Regions from separate parts of the Arthrobacter sp. 10T44 genome, predicted to be linked through region 1. Evidence: predicted binding sites of a transcription regulator. Region 1 holds the regulator's gene; the other holds the start of a gene.
The links. The regulator LexA, encoded in region 1, represses DNA repair genes until DNA is damaged. The targets are predictions, from matches to a motif close to TCGAACANNTGTTCGA.

Region 1 (4,415 bases):
CCGGTCAGGATCCGTTCCAGGGCTTCCAGAAACGCTGTGGTTTCCGTCTCAGTTCCGGCGGTCACGCGGAGGTGGCCGGGAATGCCGACGTCGCGGATGAGGACGCCGGCGTCGAGCAGACCCTGCCAGGTCTCGTGCGGGTTCTCGAGGCCGCCGAAGAAAACGTAGTTCGAATCCGAAGCGGCCGGCTTGAGGCCCATCCGGGTCAACTCCGTCACGATCCGGTCCCGCTGGCGCTTGATGTCCTCGACGTCGGCCATCAGCGCGACGCGGTGGTGCAGGGCGGCCAGCGCCGTCGCCTGGGTGATGGCGGAGAGGTGATACGGCAGCCGGACCAGCCGCAGGGCATCCGTCACCTCCGGCGCCGCCGCCATGTAGCCGAGCCGGGCGCCGGCCAGGGCGAAGGCCTTGCTCATGGTGCGTGAGACGATCAGCCGCTCCCGGCCGGGCAGCAACGCCAGGGCGCTGGGCGTCCCGTCGTGGGCGAACTCGTGGTAGGCCTCGTCGACGATGACGATGGTCTGGCTTGCTTCTCCGGCCTCGTAGACCGCCTCGACCACGTCAAGCCCCAGGCCTGTGCCGGTGGGGTTGTTCGGCGAACAGAGGAAGACGACATTGGGCTTCAGCTCCCGGACCTGGCGGGCCGCCGAGTCGGCGCTCAGCCCGTAGTCCTCGGCGCGTACACCGACGATGTATTCGGTGTCTGTGCCAGCGGCGAGCAGCGGGTACATCGAGTAAGTGGGAGGGAAGCCGAGCGCGGTCCGTCCCGGGCCACCGAAGGCTTGGAGGATTTGCTGCAGTACTTCGTTCGAACCATTTGCTGCCCAGATGTTCGTGGCATCCAGTCCGTGGCCGAGATACTCGGCGAGGGCTTCCCGCAGTTCGGTGAACTCGCGGTCCGGGTAGCGGTTCAGTCCCGCAGCGGCCTCCGTCACGGCTGCGGCGATGGCGGCGCGGACGTCCGCCGGGACTCCGTGGGTGTTTTCGTTGACGTTCAGCAGGATGGGGACATCCAGTTGGGGCGCACCGTAGGGGCGCAGTCCCCGCAGATTGGTCCGGAGGGGCAGTCGGTTGAGGCGCTCTAGCTGGTCAGTCACTTGCCCAGTTTAAGTGAGACCCGGCCCCGCCCCGAAACTGTGACCGCGAAGGGCCGCCCGGCGGCACCGATGGCCCGGCGCGCCACTCGCCCGGGTAGGGCTTACTTCGAGGGTACGTAGAGCTGCTGGCCGGGGAGGACGCGGGCGGCTCCGAGGTTGTTGAGCTGAACGATGTCGGCGACCACGTCACGGGGGTCGCGCTCCGGGGCGACGGCACCGGCGATGGCCCAGAGGGACTCCCCCGGCTGGACCGTGACGGTGACCGTCGGGGTGAGCGAGAGCTCCGCGGCCGAATCGGCGGCCTTGGCCGGAGCATTCAGGAAGCCGGACAGTGACAGGACGAGGACGGCCAACAGAACCAGCGGCAGCCCGAAGAAGACGAACCGGCCGCGGCGGGTCAGCCGCAGCCGAGCCTGCCGGGCTGGTGCCGCGGGTGCGGCCTCCATGGGGATGGAAACCAGCGAACCGGAAATAGCGCTTACTGCTGACATGAGCTGAGCCCTCCTGGACCTATCTGTGCCACTGGAAATACCTGTGCCGCCCGGCGTACTCCTCGTACCTGCCGCCAACCGGCCTAACCTTCAAACGCAAAACCTTGAATGCGAACCATCGAACCCGAAACTTCGAACACAGAACCGAAACCAGCGGACCGGACTACGGGTGAAGCTTCGAACACATATTCGAACTTTGCTGTTCCTGTTTTAGCACTTATGAACGAACATTGTCGAGACTCGCTAGAACAAATGTTTGAAAAACCTTGTTGGCTGGCCTACTTTTGAATCACAGGACAACCACTTGTGTTGATGAACATCAGTTGATCAGCGGGGTCTGACATTTTCAGCTCGGCAGGTCCCGGTAGCCACAGCGGCCGGGCGGAATGGAAAGGCATGGCGAACATGGCAGCACAAGCCGCCGGCGGGAGGGCTTCCCAGCGCAGCCCCCAAACCGGCCGGGCGCCGAAAAGCCTGACCGTCCGGCAGAAAAAGATCCTGGAGACCATCCAGCGTTCCGTGACGGACAACGGTTACCCGCCCTCGATGCGCGAGATCGGCGACACGGTCGGGCTCGCCAGCCTCTCCAGCGTCACCCACCAGCTCTCGCAACTGGAAAAGCTCGGCTACCTGCGGCGCGACCCCAAGCGGCCGCGCGCCATGGAAGTCCTCATGCCGCTGACACTGGATGAAGGCACGACCAGGATTTCCGGCGTGGAGAAGTCCAGCGGCCTGCGGGCTGTCGGCGGCCTCGCCGTCTCGGAGCTTGCCAGCGCCACGGACACGGCCATGGTGCCGTTCGTGGGCCGTATCGCCGCCGGCGGGCCGATCCTGGCCGACCAGGTGGTGGAGGACGTGATGCCCCTGCCGCGCCAACTGGTGGGCCACGGCGAACTGTTTATGCTCCGGGTGGCAGGCGATTCGATGATCGACGCCGCAATCTGCGACGGCGACTGGGTCGTCGTCCGACGTCAGAACGATGCCGTCAATGGGGATATCGTGGCCGCCCTGCTCGATGACGAGGCAACGGTCAAGACGTTCCGCCAGCGGGACGGCCACACCTGGCTGCTCCCGCAGAACACCCAGTACGAGCCGATCCTCGGCGACCATGCCGTCATTATGGGCAAGGTCGTCTCGGTGCTGCGCTCCCTGTAGCGCCCCTGCCACACCACTCTCCGGCCGGCCCATCTCCCGGCAGCTCGAAGGCCCCGTCCGCAGTTCCGGACGGGGCCTTCTGCGCTCCCGCCCGGTTCTTGGCACACTGACGGCGCGCCCGCCCGCGCGGTGCCGCGGTGACCCGGCAGTGCCGGTCCCGGGCGCGGAAAAAGCGGGCGGGAACGCAAGCGCCGGCCCACATACCCCCGGCCCGGCCACGGCCGGCGGCAGCCTGCGTGGCGGGCCGCTTCACCGGTTACGTGGCGGGCTGCTTGGCGGGGCTCTCCTTGGCGAGGCGTTCCAGGGCGGCCAAGGCCACCGAGGTGTCGGTAGTGGGCCAGAAGGGGGGCAGGGCGGCCCGCAGGAACGCTCCGTACCGTTCGGTGGACAGCCTGGAATCGAGGACCGCCACCACGCCCTTGTCCGACGTCGAACGGATCAGCCGGCCGGCGCCCTGGGCGAGGCGGATGGCCGCGTGGGTCGCCGAGACGCTCATGAAGCCGTTGCCGCCGGACTGGGCCACAGCCCGGGAGCGGGCGGTCATCAATGGATCGTCTGGCCGCGGGAACGGGATCCTGTCGATCACTACCAGGCGGCAGGAGTTCCCGGGCACGTCGACGCCCTGCCAGAGCGACATGGTGCCAAAGAGACAGGTGTCGGGCTCGTCGGCGAACTGCTTCACGAGCGCGGTCATGGTCGACTCGCCTTGGCAGAGAATGCTCAGGCCCAGCCGGGGACGCATCGCTTCGGCCGCCTCCTCGGCGGCGCGCCGGGAAGAGAAGAGACACAGGGCGCCGCCGCCGGAGGCACGGATCAGCTTCTCGAGCTCATCGAGGGCTTCCGGGGATGTTCCCCGGCCGGGCTTGGGCAGGTGCTTGGCAACGTAGAGGATGCCTTGCTTCGGATATTCGAAGGGCGAACCGACGTCGACGCCCGTCCAGCTGGGTGCGCCCGGGCCCACTAGGCCGAGCCCTCCGGCCGCCGGCTCGAAAGCCGAACCGATCGCCAGGGTTGCCGATGTCAGGACGACTGTATGGTCGGCGAACAGTCCCTCGCGGAGCCGACCGGCGACGCTGAGCGGGGCGATGTTGATCAGGGCCGGCGCGGAGTCATCGGGCTGCGAGTAGCCCTGTTGCGGGTCGAAGCTGCTGTTGCGGGAGAACCAGACCACTTCGCGGTTCTCCTTGGCGGCCAGGAGCCGTTCGCACAGTTCCAGGATCACCATCAGCCGGGACCGCGCAAGCTGCCGGCCGCCGTCGGCCGTGTTGGCGCTGTCCCCCTTTGAGTCGGAGAGCGCGGCGCGGCAGGCGTCGCGCAGCTGGTCCACGCAGTCGAGCTGTTCGCTGTTCAGTCCGTTCGGCATCAGGCCGCTGGGAACGCCCTCGATGGCGAGTTCAAGGTTGGACGCGGCGTTGTTGAGCGCATCCACCGTGATCCCGGTGTGCTTGCGGGCGCCGGAGGCGGCGGCGTGGACCATGGCCACGGAGAGCTGGCCGGACACGGCGCCCGTGACCCGGTCCTGCAGTTCGTGCGCCTCGTCCACCACCACGACGTCGTATTCGGGCAGCACGGCCAGGCCCTCGAAGGCGCTGACGGCCAGCATGGCGTGGTTGGTAACCACCACATCGGCGTCGGCTGCGTTCTGGCGGGCGAGTTCGCTGAAGCATTCGGC
Region 2 (4,415 bases), on a different contig from region 1:
TGATGGCGGCGGCGAGCTGCGCGGTGATCCGGGACGCCGCCAGGTCAGGGTGGGCGACGACGACGAGCGTGCGGTGTGCGGTCATGGAAGGTTTGTGCTTCTTTCAGAATCGGGTTCGAGGCCTACCAGCGCGCTGCTGAGCCGCCAGAGGAGGTCGGCATCGGCCTGGTTGTAACTGCGTTTTGATGATTTCTTGGCTGTGCTGTTGGCAAAGTACTGGCCCGTGACATTGTCAAGCTCGGGCGCCGAGGCGAGGTGTATGGAGGTCCGGGCGCCTTGCTCCGGAGTCTTCATCCAGCGCTGGATCAGCGGCGTCAGGAACGCCTGCACCCGGCCCGGATCTTCCGCGCCGAACGCTGTCGCCACCACCCCGGGGTGCAGCGCGTTTGCCGTCACCCTGGTGCCGGCGAGCCGGGCGGCAAGGCCGTAGGTGAACAGGACATTCGCAAGTTTCGATTGGTTGTACGCGCTCTGGCCCGAGTAGGAGTGTTCGCCCTGCAGATCCGCGATGTCCATGCGGCCCATGGCCTGGGCCCCTGAGGAGACTGTCACGACCCGTGCCGGCCCGCTCTCCTGCAACCGCTCCAGGAGCAGGTTGGTGAGCAGGAAAGGCGCGAGGTGGTTGAGCGCGAAGGTGTGTTCGAGTCCGTCAACGGTGGTGCGGCGGCTGTTCCAGAATCCGCCCACATTGTTGACCAGGACATCGAGGCGGTCCAGGGCCTGCAGCACCTCGCCGGCCAGGCGGCGGACCTCCTGCTGGGACGACAAATCTGCGATGAACACCTCGACGGGGGCCGACGCTACCGTGCGGATCTCCTCCGCTGCCCGCGCCGCCCGGTCAGCGTCGCGTCCCGTGATGGCCACCCGGGCGCCCCGGGCCGCCAGACCCAGCGCTGTGGCCTTCCCGATTCCGCCGGTGCCACCGGTGATCAGGACCGTCTTGCCTGCCATGGATCGCATTCGGGGCTCGCTCTCGCTGCTCGTTCGCCGGTCCACGCTTCCGCCTGCGGACCTAGACAGGGCTGTCTATGCCGAACGAAGCTACCAGACAGAATTGTCTGTGCACAAGCCGGGGCCGTCGACGGCCGGAGCTGCCGCGCCGCGGGCCAGCCGCGGGCGTAAGCTCGTGCCATGGCGAGATATTTCGATGTGCACCCCGACAACCCGCAGCCGCGATCCATCACGCAGGTGGTGGAGATGGTCAAGTCCGGCGGCCTGATCGCCTACCCGACCGACTCCTGCTACGCCCTCGGCGCACAGCTGGGAAACCGGGACGCGCTGGACAGGATCCGCGCCATCCGGCACCTGGACGACAAGCACCACTTCACTCTGGTCTGCAAGGACTTTGCCCAGCTCGGCCAGTTTGTCCAGATCGACAACGACGTGTTCCGCAGCATCAAGGCCGTGACGCCGGGCAGCTACACCTTCATCCTGCCCGCTACCAAGGAAGTGCCGAAGCGGCTGCTGCACCCCAAGAAAAAGACGGTCGGTGTGCGCATTCCGGACAACAAGGTGGTCCAGGCGCTGCTGGCCGAACTCGGCGAGCCATTGCTCTCCAGCACGCTGCTGCTCCCGGACGAGGAAGAGCCGCTGACCCAGGGCTGGGAAATCAAGGAGAGGCTGGACCATGTGGTGGACGCCGTCATTGACTCCGGGGACTGCGGAGCCGAGCCGACGACGGTCATTGATTTCTCCAGCGGCGTCGCCGAGGTCGTCCGCCACGGCATGGGCGATCCGTCGAGGTTCGAATAACGCCGGGAACAGCGACCGCCGGCTTGGCCCGGCGGGTACTTGCCGCGACGCCCCCTGCCCCCTAGTGTTCGGATCATGGCCGCGCCCGGGGGAAACGCACGTTATCGACAAAGCATGACGCCGACGCTGCTGTCCGTGGCGTGTCTCGTCATTGGGGCGGTGACGGCGGGCTGCGGTTCGGCTCCGCCGGCGGAGCCCGCCGGCGAGCCAGCACTGACCAAGCTGCCGGCAGCCTCGGCCGCGGCCGGGACGGGAGCCGGACTGTCGCCGGGCATGACCCTGGCGCCGGCGCCGCCCGTTCCGCCAGCCCCCGCCGGGCACGGTGCAGATGAATGCCTGCCGCAGCGTGCCGGGGTCGCCGCGGCCAACGGGCCCCTTGAGTGCCAGTACTTCACTTCGGGCTCGATGATGCCGGCCTCTGTGCCCCGGGGTCCGGGACTGACTTCCGGCGACTACGCCGTAAGGTTCAGCAGCGTGGGTGGCCACGCACTGATGACAGTGCGGATCCGCTGCGCTTCGTACGTGGTCAGGGTCGGCATTGCCGGCGAAACAATCACACCGGACCCGCGGGCACTGGAAAGCTTTGTGGGCACGTGCAACTTCCCGTGGGACCAGGAACAAGCACGGATGAAGCGCTACCTTCAGGCTCCGCTTCAGTTTGCGCGCCGGGAAAGTGGCATTGTGCTGCACAACCCGGAATGGGGAGTCACTCTGTTCAGCACCCCGTACGAGGCCGCCTGATCCCCCAGACCCCTCCTCCCGGGCCCGGGCCCGTGCCCGCACGTCCGGCCGAAACCTTCAGCAGGGTCGGTCAAATGTCAGCCCCCGGGGCTACACTTTAATTCGAACATATATTCGAAAAAGGGTGTGTTGTGGGCGTAATCATCGGGCCCCGCGTGATAGATGCGGGCACTTCCCTGCTGTCGGTCCTGGTCTCGCCGGTGGCGGTCGCCGCCGGCTATCCGTCGCCGGCGCAGGACTACTTTGACGGCAGGATCGACCTCAACGAGCACCTGATCAAGGACATCACCAGCACCTACGTCGTGCGGGTGTCAGGGGACTCGATGGAGGGCGCCGGCATCAGCGACGGGGACGAGTTGATCGTCAACCGGGCGCTCGAGCCGCGCGACGGGTGCGTCGTCGTCGCCGTCCTCGACGGCGAACTCACCGTCAAGCGCCTCCGCGTCACCCCGTCAGGCGTGGTCCTGCAGGCGGACAACCCGCGCTACCCCGACATCCGGGTCCCCGCCCTCTCCGACCTGGTCATCTGGGGCGTCGCCACCCGGTGCCTGCCCCATGTCTGAGACCAATGTCTGAGCCCCATGCCTGAGGCCCGGCCCGGCGGCAGTATTGCCCTCGTGGATGTGAACTGCTTCTATGCCAGCGCCGAACGCGCGTTTGATCCCTCACTGGAAGGCAAACCGGTGGTCGTGCTGTCCAACAACGATGGTTGCGCCGTCACCCGTTCGCCCGAGGCAAAGGCCCTCGGCATCCCGCTCGGGGAACCGTGGTTCAAACTCGCCCCGCGGGCCAAGGAGTGGGGGCTCGTGGCCAAGTCCAGCAATTACGAGCTCTATGGCGACATCAGCGCGCGGGTGATGGAACTCCTGGGCCGGTATTCGGCCTGGCTGGAGGTCTACAGCATTGACGAGGCCTTCCTGGGCGTGCGCGGAAACCCGGAGGAACTGCTGCTGCTGGGGCAGGCCATGAAGACGGCGGTCCGGCGGAACGTCGGTGTTCCGGTGTGCGTCGGCATTGCCGGGACCAAGACCCTGGCGAAACTGGCCAACAAGTGGGCCAAACACAACCCGGCGTTCGACGGCGTCTGCCACTGGGATTCCGTTCCCGCCGACCGGCAGGAACGTCTCATGGCCGGCCTGTCCGTGATCGAGCTCTGGGGCGTTTCCACGCGCCTGACCAAACGGCTGAACGCGCTGGGGATCCATACCGTGCTTGACCTTGCCAGGGCGGACCCGGTCCGGATCAGGGACCGTTTCTCGGTGGTGCTCATGCGCACGGTCCTGGAACTGCGGGGGACGCCCTGCATCCCGCTCGAAGAGGAACGCATCGGCCGCGACCAGCTGATCTTCAGCAGGTCGTTCGCGACGCCGATCAGCACACCGGCCGGAATGCGCCAGGTCCTCGGGATCTACGCGCAACAGGCCAGCGCCCGGCTCGCCCGGCACGGCCTGCAGGCCAAAGTCCTGACTGCTTTTGCCGCCACATCCCACTACAACCCCCGGGACAGTTCGCACCCCTCGGTGTGCGTTTCGCTGCCGATGCCCACCGCGGACCCGGTGCTGCTGGCCAGGGCTGCCTACGCCCTGCTCCCCCGGATCGACGACGGCGTCAAGTATGCGCGGGCCGGCATCATGGTGACCGACCTGCGCCCGACAGCCAACCAGGCCCCGCTGGCCGTGTTCGAGAACCCGCATGAGGAGCGCGGCATCGGCACGCTGCTGGAGGAGGTCAGCCGGAAGTACGGCCGGGGCTCCATCGGACTGGGCCACGCCGGAATCCGCGGCGGCCCCGACTGGACGATGAAGCGCGACATGCTCTCCCCGCGCTACACAACCCACTGGGACGAACTCCCCGTGGTCAAGGCCGCCTGACGGCGCCGGCACGAAGGTAGGACCGGGGCACCGTGGCACCGGGGCACCGCA

Region 2: a site for LexA is predicted at 2,596-2,611, ahead of AC1DBL_RS11765 (LexA family protein). Genes of this name have one in related genera too.

Annotation. Positions count from the first base shown of each region.
Region 1 is NZ_JBFTGT010000012.1:48,945-53,359, forward strand. It holds gene AC1DBL_RS16020 (histidinol-phosphate transaminase) at 1-1,097, opposite strand, end outside; gene AC1DBL_RS16025 (LysM peptidoglycan-binding domain-containing protein) at 1,199-1,543, opposite strand; gene lexA (transcriptional repressor LexA) at 1,994-2,743, shown strand; gene AC1DBL_RS16035 (ATP-dependent DNA helicase) at 3,000-4,415, opposite strand, start outside.
Region 2 is NZ_JBFTGT010000006.1:82,035-86,449, reverse strand. It holds gene AC1DBL_RS11785 (NAD(P)H-dependent oxidoreductase) at 1-85, opposite strand, end outside; gene AC1DBL_RS11780 (SDR family NAD(P)-dependent oxidoreductase) at 82-951, opposite strand; gene AC1DBL_RS11775 (L-threonylcarbamoyladenylate synthase) at 1,132-1,752, shown strand; gene AC1DBL_RS11770 (hypothetical protein) at 1,867-2,493, shown strand; gene AC1DBL_RS11765 (LexA family protein) at 2,625-3,056, shown strand; gene AC1DBL_RS11760 (Y-family DNA polymerase) at 3,075-4,364, shown strand.